DNA from 3 places in the Ligilactobacillus acidipiscis genome. Region 2 is predicted to be linked to each of the others. Evidence: predicted binding sites of a transcription regulator. Region 2 holds the regulator's gene; each other region holds the start of a gene.
The links. Region 2 encodes Rex, which represses fermentation and respiration genes when NADH is low (regulators of the CRP and FNR family bind a similar motif). Its sites were predicted from a motif close to TTGTGAANTANTTCACAA; they were not measured.
Positions count from the first base shown of each region.

Region 1: a site for Rex is predicted at 2,684-2,701, ahead of BQ5903_RS00585 (zinc-dependent alcohol dehydrogenase family protein). Genes of this name have one in related genera too.
Region 3: a site for Rex is predicted at 3,083-3,100, ahead of adhE (bifunctional acetaldehyde-CoA/alcohol dehydrogenase). Genes of this name have one in related genera too.

Region 1 covers NZ_LT630287.1:132,178-137,034, forward strand. The annotation lists gene BQ5903_RS00580 (ISL3 family transposase) at 113-1,396, opposite strand; gene BQ5903_RS00585 (zinc-dependent alcohol dehydrogenase family protein) at 1,589-2,653, opposite strand; partial or broken gene BQ5903_RS00590 (nucleobase:cation symporter-2 family protein) at 2,868-4,165, shown strand; gene BQ5903_RS00595 (LytS/YhcK type 5TM receptor domain-containing protein) at 4,354-4,857, shown strand, end outside.
Region 2 covers NZ_LT630287.1:892,899-897,755, forward strand. The annotation lists gene BQ5903_RS04015 (GNAT family N-acetyltransferase) at 1-433, shown strand, start outside; gene tsaD (tRNA (adenosine(37)-N6)-threonylcarbamoyltransferase complex transferase subunit TsaD) at 448-1,479, shown strand; gene BQ5903_RS04025 (ABC-F family ATP-binding cassette domain-containing protein) at 1,585-3,537, opposite strand; gene BQ5903_RS04030 (redox-sensing transcriptional repressor Rex) at 3,714-4,355, shown strand; gene BQ5903_RS04035 (IS4 family transposase) at 4,511-4,857, opposite strand, start outside.
Region 3 covers NZ_LT630287.1:2,432,049-2,436,905, reverse strand. The annotation lists gene mnmG (tRNA uridine-5-carboxymethylaminomethyl(34) synthesis enzyme MnmG) at 1-831, shown strand, start outside; partial or broken gene BQ5903_RS12345 (carboxylesterase/lipase family protein) at 971-2,533, opposite strand; gene adhE (bifunctional acetaldehyde-CoA/alcohol dehydrogenase) at 3,140-4,857, shown strand, end outside.

The DNA.
Region 1 (4,857 bases), 760 kb from region 2:
TCGCTTTAATCGTAGCATATGAGGACAAATGATGTCCTTTTTTGTACAAAAATAGTGCTGATGAACGCTCATCAACACTAAAAAGTTTAGACCCCTTTTACAGAGTTGAAAGTCATGCGACTTTCAACTCTGTTTTTTTCATTGGTTTTGTTCTCATTTGCCGTAACTTAATACGTGAAATCATATGATGGTAATTACGGAATCCAAATGCTGTGCGTTGAATTTGTTTAATCATTCGATTCATGCCTTCGACTGGGCCATTCGTATAGTCCGATTCACTGGCGTTGAGTACAACCACTAAGTTCTTTTTGAACGTTTGAAACACTGCTTTCATGTAGGGACTTATATTTTGATTTGTATATAGATCTTCCACAAGCTTGTCTTTGTCTTGATTCTTAAGGTTTTCCATGATGCTTTGCATCGACTCGTACGATGCTTTAAGTTCTTCGTTAATTGTCAGTCCTTGTTCTACACGTTCTAGTTGTGTGAGTTGTTTTCGCAGGTGTCGGTCATAAAAGACATGTTCCTCATCTAGATTTCCGGCATACTTCAAATAAAGCCGCCAGGCGAACTTTAACGTGCGATATTCATAGGATCTTTTATTGTACTTTTTCATGGTTTGCACCCGAGTTTGATTAAAAGCTCGAGTCATCATTGCAACGATGTGAAAGCGGTCGATCACAATTTTTGCCTGCGGAAACATTGCCTTGGCAATGTCTTGATAGTAACTATTTAGATCTACGGTAACTGTTTTGACACGTGCTCGAACACTTGCTGGAAATTGTTTAAAATAATCAGTAATACTTTGCTTGAATCGGTCTGGCAGAATTTGTTGAATTTCGTGCTCACCAGCGCCATTAATACAGATGAAATGGAGCCGACCACCAATTCCTCTAAATTCATCCATGGCGAGATGAACCGGTAGATAGTTAAGATTTCTGCGAAATAAGTCATCATAGTTGTCTAAGTAACGACAGACAGTGCTAGCTGATATGCCGGCATCGATCGCAATGCTAGCTTGAGTGCGGTCGTCTTGTAGACTCATAAACACTTTCTGACGCGTGGCTCGGGAGATACAACAGTACTTGTCTACCACATCAGAAGTAGCCATAAACGACGCTTTACAATTACGACAAATGACGCGTTCTTTATGGAGTTCTAAATAAACTGGTTCACTCGCATTCGCTGCCAGATAGGTCACGCGTGATACGTAGTGTCCATTATGAATTAGCTCGCAAAAGCCACAGTTAGCGCAATGTTTCTGGTCGAACTTAACCGTGGCTATATATACTTTTGCGCGCTTAGCTTTAATCACTTGATAGTTATATTTGTAAAAAACCACATTTGGGTCTTTAATACTGAGCGCAAATTTTATATTATTATCTACAGGGTCCATAAGTTTTCACGTCCTTTAAAAATGATGCTGTAGTGGGTGGATTTTTTAGGTGCGAGGCTTATGGGCCTTTTTTATTTTGCACAAAAAAATCCTGCTAATAGATTACCATGTTAAGTAAGCTATCAACAGGAAAAAGTATAGAACCGAAAAATTACGGTTCGCGCCAACCTTTAGTTTAATGTGTTTTTGAAGTTAGTCTGCGGCTATTTTGAGGACTCCAGCGCCTTTAACATCACCGATTGCCAAATAACGTAAGGCTTCTCGCGCCTGTTTTAGAGAATATTGCCTTGTTTCAGGATGAATTTTCAATCGACTTGCGAGCCGGAGAAACTCTTCGCCATTTTTCCTGGTGTTGCTTTCCACACTCGTGATCATTTTTTCATGGAAAAGATGTTGCTGGTAATTTAATGGTGGAACATCAGTCATATGGATCCCGGCTAAGGCTAACGTTCCCCCAGATTTCAATCCCTCTAAGGCTTTAGGGATGATCGCGCCAGCTGGAGCAAAAATGATCGCTGAGTCTAATTGTTTGGGAGGCTGATCGTAAGCCCCCGCAGCTGAGCTGGCGCCAAGCTTAAGGGCCAACTTTTGTGCGTTTTCTCCGCGAGTCAAAACATGGACTTTAATTCCCTGTTTTAATGCTAATTCTGCGATAATATGAGCTGAACCGCCAAATCCGTATAATCCTAAAGTTCCACCAGCAGGAACATTTGCTTTGACATAAGCATGGTAGCCAATGATACCTGCACATAATAAGGGGGCTGCGGTTGTCGATTCAAATGAATCAGGAATTTTATAGGCAAAAGCCTCATCAACTGTGGTGTATTCAGCATATCCGCCATCGTGGTCCCAACCAGTATATTTTGAGTTTGGGCAAAGGTTTTCATGACCCGAACGACAAAAATTACATTTGCCACAGGTATGTCTGAGCCAAGGGATCCCCACCCTTTGACCAAGTTGGAAACGACCTGTTTCTGGACCGCAAGCACACACTTCACCGATGATCTCATGACCAGGAGTAACATGTTTTTTGTGTTCCAAAAGGTCTCCTTCAGTGACATGCAGATCGGTACGACAAACACCGCAAGTTAATACCCTAACTAAGATTTCTCCCGTATGAGGGGGTAAAACGTCTGTAGTGACAAGTTGTAAAGGACTGGGGTCAGAATCTATTGGGCCTTGATTCATAACCTTCCAAGCGCGCATAGTTGTTGGAATTCTAGCAAAATTAACGTTGATATTTTTTGACTGCGTCATTTGAAACGCCTCTTTTCTGTAATTGTGACACAGTGAAATCTTTCACATTATATTATAAACGTAGTTGGTCGCAATGTTTAATAAAACCCTTTCAACAAAAAGCGTACATTAAAAAGAAATTACTGTTTAAACTTCAGATTTGCGTTGTTAATTGTGCTGTGTAGTGATAAAATTTATACATCAATTAGTAAATATCGAACAAGGAGACGGAAGCGTGGAAAATACAGATAAATCGATCACCAAGAATTTGATTTTGGGGCTGCAACATTTGCTGGCAATGTACTCAGGAGATATTTTGGTCCCATTGTTGGTCGGTGGGGCACTACATTTTAGTACACAACAGATGACATATTTGGTCTCGATGGACATTTTCATGTGCGGTATCGCAACATTATTACAGTTGAAGAGGACCCTTGGACTGGGATAGCAATGCCTGTTGTGTTAGGCTGTGCGGTCGAGTATGTAGCTCCTTTGCAAAATATTGGTAATAATTTTGGCTGGTCATACATGTATGGCGGTATTATTGCTGCTGGTATTTTTATAATGTTGATCTCTGGTCCATTTGCAAAATTACGGCGCTTTTTTCCGCCGGTAGTTACAGGTTCTTTGATCACATTGATCGGTTTCACATTGATCCCTGTTGCTTTTCAAAATTTGGGAGGGGGCAACGCTTCAGCTAAAAGCTTTGGTGCTCCAGTGAATTTGGTCCTAGGTTTTACGACTGCTTTGATTATTATTGTGATCAATATTTGGGGCCGCGGTTTTTTCAAACAAATTTCAATTTTAGTCGGCATCTTGGCAGGGACGATACTGGCTATTGTTTTAGGCACAGTTGGTTTTGCACCAGTTAGTGCTGCCAACTGGTTCCAATTGCCGATCCCCTTTTATTTTGGCATTCCAAAATTTGAGTGGTCTTCGATCGCTACAATGATATTAGCAGCTTTAACTTGTATGATCGAATCGACGGGAGTTTATTATGCTTTGGCTGATGTCACCGGTCAAAAGTTAAGCACAGATGATATGAAGCGTGGGTATCGTTCTGAGGGCTTAGCAGCAATTTTAGGCGGAATTTTTAATACCTTCCCGTATTCGACTTTTTCTCAAAACGTGGGGATCGTACAACTTTCTGGTATCAAGAAATTACGTCCCGTTTATTATTCAGCTGGACTCTTGTTAGTTTTGGGATTGATCCCCAAGTTTGGTGCGATCGCCACTTTGATCCCCAGTTCCGTTTTAGGCGGGGCAATGTTAGTAATGTTTGGCATGGTTGGTGCTCAGGGGATCAAGATGTTAGCTGCTATTGAAATGAATAATAAAAACCTGCTGATCATGGCGGTTTCGATTGGATTGGGACTGGGTGTTACGACCCAACCTGCTTTGTTCCAATTTTTACCGGCCGAATTACAAACGATCCTTGGTAATGGGATGGTTGTTGGTAGTTTTACGGCAGTTATTTTAAATATTTTCTTGAATAATACCAGCATCAAGAATCAAGTTGAAGAAGAACAATAAGTAATACTTTTGATCAATAAGATAAACGGTCTCTTTTCATTATATGAGAAAAGGGGGCGTTTATTTTTTTACTAGGTAATTTTTGTTGTTAGGCTGGCAAATTTTGCAATTGAGCTGTGTTAACGATGCTTTCAAAAGTATTAATGCGATAATATAATTGGAAAAGTATAGTACTTGGAGGTAAGAAAATGTTTAACCTGCTGATATTGCTGGCAGAAAGGCTAGGCATCATCATGGTGTTGGCATTTCTGTTAGTAAATACCCGTTTTTTCAGGGGATTATTAGAAAAAAGAACTTTAAAAACACAACTATGGTTGACTGTTATTTTTTCGTTATTCGTTGTGATAGCTAATTTGACAGGTGTCGAGATCACTAATTCGAAAGAAGTCGTCACGCCGTTGATCATTACCGGCTTACCACAATCTGATTCGATCGCTAATACGCGGATGTTAGTGATTACTTCAGCCAGCTTGACTGGGGGGCCCTATGTTGGCTTATTGGTTGGTTTAGTTGGTGGTTTGCATCGGGTCATTTTCGGTGGTTTTTCAGACTACTTCTACATTATTAGTTCAATGTTGATTGGTTTTTTGATCGGTGTTTTAGGAGATAAAGTCAAGGAAGATAAGCTATATCCTTCAACGCCTTGGGTGGTGGTATTGTCATTTTCAGCTGAACTCATCCAAATGCTTTTT
Region 2 (4,857 bases):
GATCTCGACTATTCCTGAAATGGTAGCAGTCGAGCAACGGTCACAATCAGAAGAAGATATCTGGAACTATAATACCTTTCAGCTCTGCATGCGGGATCAAAAGAAAGCTTTGTATTTTGGCTTACGTCAAGATGACCAATTGATCGGTTTTATTGGATGTCGGGTCAATGCATCGATGACTCGGATGCGCATTATGAGATTGTCTGTTTTACCGTATCCCGATAGAGAAAAAGTCGCTGTTACTTTGGTTAATACTTTGTTTGACAAGGCGGCAGAAACTGGGGTTCGTTCCGTTTTTGTACAAGTGCGGACCGGCCAAGAAAGATTGGGTGAATTTTATCGTAATATCGGTTTTAAAAAGGCTGAAACAGCGAAGAATAGTGAGCTCAACAATGAAGTTATCAAGTATCAATTTTTAGTTAGCGAGAAATAAGGAAAAGATAAAAAATGAATGAAAAAAAAGATACAATAATTTTAGCGTTTGAATCGAGTTGTGATGAAACAAGCGTCGCACTTGTAAGAAACGGGGCACAGGTTTTAGCTCAATCGACTGCTACTCAGATTCAGAGTCACCAACGCTTTGGAGGCGTTGTTCCTGAAGTTGCCAGCAGGCACCATATTGAGCAGATCATTGGCTGTTTGGATGATGTATTTCAACAAACTGGACTTGGTTATACAGACCTCGCCGCGGTTGCAGTTACTTACGGTCCTGGATTGGTAGGTGCTCTTTTGGTTGGAGTTTCAGCAGTAAAAGCTGTGGCGTTTGCACACAATTTGCCCTTGGTACCCGTAAACCATATGGCAGGCCACATTTATGCTGCGCGTTATACAGCTCCGATCGAATTTCCTGCAATGGCTTTGTTGGTTTCTGGAGGGCATACGGAACTGGTTTATATGCCTCAGGAAAATGATTATCAAATTATTGGTGAAACGCGCGATGATGCGTGTGGTGAAGCTTTCGACAAGATCGGACGAGTGCTTGGGATCAATTACCCGGCTGGTAAAGAAATCGACGAATTGGCTCATCAGGGGAAAGATACATTTAACTTTCCACGAGCAATGGAAAAAGAAGATAACTATGATTTTAGTTTTAGTGGTCTTAAAAGCGCATTTATTAATACGGTTCATCATGCAGATCAAATTGGCACAAAGCTTTCACATGACGATTTGGCGGCTAGTTTTGAACAGAGTGTAGTTGATGTTTTGGCAGAAAAAACAGTGCGGGCACTGCACAACTTTCCAGTCAAACAGCTGATCTTAGCGGGTGGAGTCGCAGCTAACAGTGGTTTACGTACACGTCTAGAAAAAGAATGTGCTCAAATTCAAGGAGTGGACTTGTTAGAGGCCCCTCTTAAATACTGTGGTGATAATGCAGCCATGATCGGTGCGGCTGGTTATGTTGGCTTCAAGCATGGAAATAGAGCTGGCATGACACTAAACGCTGAGCCGGGTCTTGAATTTCCGTGGCTCTCAGTTTAAATTACAGCTTACTCAGTGAAAAAGTGTAAATAAAAACAGCGGATAACTATTCGAATTACGAGTAGATGTCTGCTGTTTTTTTGATTTATGAAGAGGAATCGCAAATTATGCCATAAACTCTTCTAATTCAACCGAGCTTTGTTCCCATTGTTCTTCAGTTGCGTTGAGCTCTTGACTCACTGACGTAAGTTTTTGCTGTAATTTTTGCATTTTAGTCAGGTCATTGAAGATATCCGGTTGAGACATTTTGTTTTCTATCCTAGTTTTTTCTTGGTCTAAGTTATCAACTTTTTCTTCTAATTGTGCAACTTCACGTTTTAATTTGCGTTGCTGTTTTTCCTTGGCTTTACTTTGCGTGTAGCTACTCTTAGCAGATGAAGTATTTGGGGAAGCTGGTTGTTTTTCGTCCTCAGCTTCCTGAGCTTTTTGTTCTGCAATTAACCGTTGCTCCTCTTTTTTCTCAATATAGTAATCATAGTCACCCAAATATAAGGTACTGCCTGATGGAGAGATTTCAATGATCTCATCAGCAGTTTGGTTGATAAAGTAACGGTCATGAGAAACAAAGAGAACTGTTCCAGTAAAGTCTTGGAGCGCTTTTTCTAGGACTTCTTTACTGTTGATATCCAAGTGGTTAGTCGGTTCATCTAAAATCAAGAGGTTATCATGTTGCATCGCCAATTTAGTTAAAAGTAGCCGCGCCTTCTCACCACCAGACAAGTTATGCACGATTTTTTTTACATCGTCGCCCTTGAATAAAAAGCTGCCTAAAAGGGAACGAATATCTTTTTCTGGTGTAGTAGGATGCTCATCCCAAATTTCGTTGAGAACAGTTTTTTGGGGATGGAGTCCTTGTTGCTCTTGATCATAATATCCGTATTGAACGTTAGCACCGAATTTGGCTGATCCAGAGATAAAAGGGATCTGCCCGATAACACTTTCCAATAAAGTCGACTTACCGATCCCATTTTGACCGACAACAGCTAAAACTTTGTTTTTACGCAATTCAAAATTAACTGGCCCAGAGATAGTTTGTTCATCATGGCCGATATATCCATCTGAAACTGTTAGGACAACTGAGCCGCTTTTGGAGGATGGTGTGAAAGAAAAATGCGGTCCTTTTTCGTCACCTTCCGGTCGCTGAATACGGTCCATTTTATCTAATTGCTTTTGCCGACTTTGAGCTCGTTTACTTGTCGTTGCTCGGACTAAGTTTTTGTTGACAAAATCTTGTAATTTATCAATCTCTACTTGCTGTTTTTCATATTCTTTCCAAGCTTGTTTTTGATCTTCTTTTTTCTGCTTCACAAATGAAGTGTAATTTCCTGGGTATGTCTTGGCACGCTTGTGACTAATGTCGCAGACTTCCGTGACGATTTTGTCAAGAAAATAGCGATCATGGGAAACAAGTAACAAAGCTCCTGGATAACTTTGGAAGTAACTTTCCAACCATTGCAAGGTCTCAATATCCAAATGGTTAGTCGGTTCGTCTAAAATCAGCAGATCTCTTTTTTCAAGGAGCAATCTGGCAAGCGCGAGGCGTGTCTTTTGACCACCTGATAATGAAGAGATCTTTTTATTAAAATCTTCTTCCTGAAAATTAAAGCCATGAAGCACGGAACGAATCTCTGCTTGATAACCGTAACCGTTTTGTGCAGAAAAATCATGCATCAATTGGTCATATTGTTTTAGCAGTGAGTGATATGAAGTTGATTCGTGATCCTGACTTGAGGCGATTTTATTTTCAAGCTCATGGATCTGCTGTTCCATTTTAATCAAGCCTGCGAAGACTTTTAACATTTCATTATAAATATTGTCTTCAGATTCTAAACCGGTATCTTGAGCTAAATAACCGATCGTTAGTCCCTTACGACTAACAATTTGTCCTTCGTCAGGTTCATTTTCACCGATGATCATTTTGATCAAGGTAGATTTACCAGCTCCATTTGGTCCGACAAGAGCGATCCGTGAATTGTCTTGGATATTCAAATTTACATTTTGAAAAAGTGGATCTCCAGCAAAAATACGAGCTGCCTGTTGGACTTGTAATAAAAGCATAAAAATTTCACCTACCTAATTTTTTAGTCTACTAAACTATTTTAGCATATCCTGCAATACATCGCCTTAAATTTAAATTTTTTCAATTAAGTTGTGAACTAATGAACTTTTTATTTTATTGTGAATTTTAATATGGTAAAATGATTTGAGTGAGCATTTGTGAAAGGGGCTTAAAAATGGTGAATGCAAAAATACCTAGAGCAACGGCTAAAAGGTTGCCGATTTACTATCGCTATTTAGGTATCTTATTTAATTCAGGTAAGAAAAGAATTTCTTCAACTGAATTAGCGGAAGCAGTTAAAGTTGATTCTGCAACGATTAGACGTGATTTTTCTTATTTTGGTGCATTGGGTAAACGGGGATACGGGTATGACGTTAAAAGTCTGCTGGATTTCTTTAAAAAGACATTGAATCAAGATAAGCTGACTAACGTTGGTTTGATCGGGGTAGGTAATTTAGGACATGCATTGTTGAATTATAACTTCCATGGCAGTAACAATGTACGGATCAGTGCCGCTTTTGATATTGATGAGAGGATCACTGGAACTATTCAGAGTGGTGTACCGATTTATCCTATGAGTCAAATGAAGGAGCAATTAGTTGAACAGCAAATTGAAGTTGTGATATTGACTGTTCCATCTCCAGTTGCACAGCGCGTTACTGACGAACTTGTGTCTGCCGGTGTTAAGGGTATCCTGAACTTTACACCTTTGCGTGTGACTGTTCAAGACGGAGTTCGCATTCAAAACGTTGATTTGACTAACGAATTACAAACTTTGATCTATTTTTTAAATCATGTTGATCAACAGGATGGATAAGTGAGACTATTTATGGTTGAACTAATTGATAAAAAATCGTAGGAATTTACCGATCTTGGTAAACTCCTACGATTTTTTAGTTAAGTAACTAAAGGTTGAAAGTTAATTTTTAGTGCCTTTGCCTGTCAGCTCAAGCTATAAATGTCTTTAATTAGTCAACTGACCAGTTCGTTGCTGTGAAAGATTTCTTGCAGATCATTGGGTAAAGAATTGATAAATCGACTGCATAATCCCGTGATAAAAAAATCAGCGGTTTTTTCACAATGTTCTGCTAAAGCAAAAAGCAACTGTTTTACAGCTTGTAAAAGTGGGATGTCCGCGAGAAACTGATTGGCCGCATAGAAAATGCCGCCTAAGGTTTTCGGATCGTTCTCCTGTCGCTGGATCATAGCCAACAGATCGTAAGCTAAAAATGTCAGCGCCACATGGCCGCACAAGCCATCATAACTTTGCGTTTGGGTCTGGTCATACTGCAGGTATTGTTTTAAAGTCTTGAAACCAC
Region 3 (4,857 bases), 1.1 Mb from region 2:
TTAGTTTCTGGACTATATACAGCTGGCCAGACAAACGGAACTTCAGGTTATGAAGAAGCAGCTGGGCAGGGGATCATTGCTGGTATTAATGCTGGGCGACATGCTTTGGGCAAAGACGAAATAACCTTGAAGCGCAGCGATGCTTATATTGGAGTTATGATCGATGATCTAGTTACCAAGGGGACTAATGAACCATACCGTTTGTTAACTTCTCGAGCAGAATATCGCTTGATTTTACGGCATGATAATGCAGATCTGCGCTTGACAGATCTTGGTCATAAAATTGGGCTGATTTCAGATGAAAGATATGCACAGTTTGAAAACAAAAAGCAACTCATTGAAGCTGAAATGAAACGTTTGTCAAGCATTCGGATCAAGCCAAACGACAAGGTCAACGCATACCTTGCAGAACATGGCGAACACGAATTGAGAGACGGTATTTTGGCTAGCGACTTTTTGAAACGTCCATATGTCAAATACATGGATCTTCTGCAATTTATTCCAGCACCAGAAAATAAATTGGAACAGCAAAGTATTGAACAAATTGAGATCCAACTCAAGTATGCTGGGTATATTAAAAAGTCCATGCAGAAAGTTGAAAAATTAAAACGAATGGAAGCTAAAAAGATCCCTGACCGTATCGATTATGCAGCTGTTGACGGTATCGCCACAGAGGCTCGGCAGAAATTGGAAAAGATCCGTCCGGAAACTCTTGCTCAGGCAGGCCGGATCAGTGGGGTAAACCCAGCTGATATGTCGATCTTAGCTGTATATATTGAACAAGGAAAGATCGCTAAGATCGATGATGACCAAGTTCAACGCGGTGCCTAGATCCTTACTAATATTAAGAGCGAAAGCAACATGTTCTTAGCCATAAAAACAGCACGAAGTTTACCAAAATTTTGGAAATTTCGTGCTGTTTTTTAGTATTGGCTATCACATGAAAATTACAATTAAAAAGCTTTTACTGTTAATAATTATGCAATTGTTGGAACAGTTTGATTTTGGCCGGCGAAAGGCGTGTCATTTTTGAGTGCGAGTCCAGATCCATATATTCGTAATTTCCTCTGTTGGCAGGCCAAGCAGGCACTCCAAATGAATTTGGCTGACCGGTGTAGGCAAAGTTTACAAGGTAGCGCGACATTGTCTGCCCTAGGTAAAAGTCCTTATTAGTCCAATAATCTTTTCGTAAGTCAGAAAAATTATTTAGGAAATAGGGAACATCCGAAGTATGGAATGCACCCCATTTATCAGACTCAGGTCCAGGCATCACATGAGAAAATAGGTAATTGTATGTTCGACTACGATAATTTTTATTTCTGATACGCGCTAATTCATTTTGTTTGACTAAAAGGTCATCAACATTTAATTTGTTGGCGACTTTTGTAACGTTGGAATCGGTGGCTGGGTATAGTTTTAAGAATTGCTCTGCGTAAGATCCAGTTTTTTCACGGACCTGTTTTTCGTAGGATGCTTTGGTCAAATTATCGGTCGAGAGTAATTCACCTTCGATGTCGTCTTGAGTGTACCCGGCTAAAACGGGGATATCCATAGAATTCCCTTTTTTGACTGCATCGATGTAATTTCCAGGAACAACTTTGCCATCGATATTAGGGCGACCCTTATACTTGGCGTTGAGCACATCTTGGGCTGGAAGTTGACGCATTTGTGACAATGATTTACCCGCAAAAGCTTTGGCACCTTCAGCTTCTTTTTGTGCCAGTGATGGTAATTTCCGCTGGTAATAGTTGATACTTAAGACTGCTGCCTTGTTAAACAAGCCTTTAGCTTTTGGCGAGATCATTAAGTCGTTGATGGATTCCGCGCCGGCAGATTGACCCATCAAAGTAACATTATTGGGATTCCCGCCAAATTGATGGATATTTTGTTTGACCTACTGTAAGGCTTTGACCTGATCCATTAAATCGTAGTTACCTGATGTACCATTCTTTGCTTCTTTTGTTAGTTCAGGGTGAGCAAGAAAGCCCATAGTGCCAACTCTGTAATTGAAACTGACAAAGATCGCACCCTGTTTAGCGATGTTTTCGCCATCATAGACTGGGCATGATGAACCACCGGAGTTAAAGCCACCGCCATAAACATAAACTATGACAGGTTTGTGCTTGTTGCGGTCGGTTTTTGCCCAGATATTTAGGTTAAGCGCATCTTCGGATAAGCCAGTGTCAGCATTGACGAATTCTTGGGACCATTCTTCAAATGGAGCCGGATCATTTTGAATCGGACTTTTCCCCCAATTATTGGCCTTAAGAACGCCTTGCCATGGTTCAACATTTTGCGGGTCCTGCCAACGTAAGGTTCCAGTTGGAGACTTTGCATATGGGATCCCTTTGTAGATTGCAACATCGTGGTGTTGTGAATAAGTGCCGCTGACCTGACCGCCAGTGATATTTACTGGAATGGTAGGGTCTAGGCGATGGTTGTTATGGATCGAATGATGTGGATAAGTAAAACCAGAGAAAAGTAATAGTGACAGACCAATGATAGCGGAATGAACAAGTTTACAATACTTCAAAAAAAAGACCTCCTCTTACGACTAAGTGTTAGAAAAGGGATAATATAAGCATTTTCAGCAATCGATCACTTTGTTGTTGTCTGAAACAAGCCCGAAGTTTTATTTTTGACAGCTGAAAAATAAGAAAAATACATAAAAAATACGTGATAGCGTTTACAACTAATAATATAGCACATTCTTGATATTTGAAAAGAAAGATCCAGACATAAATATGATATTAGTATCAAACTATTTTGAACCAATCAATTTTTATAGCAAAATAACTCGAAGTATTGGTAATAATGTTAGTGTCTTTTTTAACTTAATTTTTGTGAAAACGTTAACATAATAAAAATTAATTATTCTTTTTTAAAAAAATTCCACAGCAAAGCATAAGCTGAAATCTAGTTGCATTAATATATTTAAATGCAGTTATGACGGTGTTTTGAAGAGACTTATCCTTTTAAATCAAGCTTTAAAAGAGCATAAAAAGTTAAGCGTTTTCAAAAAATAGTTTGAAAAACATTGCACAAACAGCTTGAAAAATTTCCAGAAATGATATATTATAACAAGTGAAATAATTCACAACAAATACAAAAAATAACTTCATGTTGGAGGATATTAATTATGAAAACGGCAGAAAAGAGTCAAAGCAAAGTCACCGGAAATTCACTTGATGCACAAGAAAAAGCTAACGAGTATACGGGAAAATTAGTTAGTAAAGCTGTGAAAGCCGAAGAAGAATATAGTTCTTTTACACAAGAAGAAGTCGATAAAATAGTAGCCGCTATGGCTTTAGCAGGTTCAGAAAACTCGCTAGCTTTAGCTCACGAAGCTGTTGATGAGACTCAACGCGGTGTGGTTGAAGACAAAGATACTAAAAATCGTTTTGCGACAGAAAATGTTTATCACACGATCAAGAATGATAAGACCGTTGGGATCATTGAAGATGATGTGATTCGTGGCAGTATCAAAATTGCTGCTCCTTTAGGTGTTATCGCTGGGATCGTGCCGACAACCAACCCAACTTCAACGGTTATGTTTAAGGCTATTTTAGCAATGAAGACTAGAAATGCGATCGTCTTTTCATTTCATCCACAAGCACAAAAATGTTCTGCTCATGCCGCACAGATCGTCTATGAGGCAGCCGTTAAAGCTGGTGCTCCAAAAAACATTATTCAGTGGATCGAAACTCCTTCACTTGAAAACACGACTGGTTTGATCAGAAACCAAAATATTGCAACGATCCTTGCAACTGGCGGCCCTGGTATGGTCAATGCAGCTTTGAGCTCGGGGAACCCTTCACTTGGTGTTGGTGCTGGGAATGGTGCAGTGTTTGTTGATCATACTGCTAGGATCGACCGTGCGATCGAGGATCTACTGTTATCCAAGCGCTTTGATAATGGGATGATTTGTGCCACTGAAAATTCAGCAGTCGTTGAAGCTCCGATTTATGCAGAGTGGTTGCAAAAGATGCAAGATCGTGGTGCCTATTTGGTTCCTAAAAAAGATTATCAAAAATTAGCAGATTTTGTGTTTAATGAAAAGCATGGTGTCAATGGGAAGATTGCTGGGAAATCAGCACATTGGATTGCAGATCACGCTGGAATTAAAATGCCTAATGATAAAGATGTTTTGATGTTCGAATTAGATCGTAAGAACATTGGTGAAAAGCTTTCTTCTGAAAAATTATGTCCAATGATCTCTGTTTACCGAGCAAAAGATAGAGAAGAAGGGGTCGAAATTGTTTGTGAGTTGCTTAACTATCAAGGTGCTGGCCATAACGCAGCTATTCAAGTTGGGACACAGGCTGACCCATTCATTAAAGAATTTGCTAACCGGACTGAAGTCTCTCGGATCTTAGTGAACCAACCTGATGCACTCGGTGGTATCGGAGATATTTATACCGACGCAATGCGTGCTAGTTTGACGCTTGGAACAGGTTCCTGGGGGGATAATTCATTGTCACATAACTTGTCGACAGAAGATCTGTTGAATATTAAAACAATCGCTAAACGGCGTAACCGTCCACAATGGATTCGTTTGCCAGAAGATATTTTCTTTGAAAAAGATTCAGTCACTTACTTGCAAGAGATGCCCGGCCTAGAAAAAGTCTTTATTGTTGCAGATCCTGGTATGGTACAGTTCGGATTTGTCGATAAAGTTTATTCCCAGTTAGACATTAGACCTAACCGAGTTAAGACTTCTCTTTACGGCACAGTTGATCCTGACCCAACCTTGAGCCAAACAATTGAAATTGCTAAGCAAATGCATCAATTCAAACCTGATACGATCATCGCTATCGGTGGTGGTTCAGCCCTTGATGCCGCAAAGATCGCCCGTTA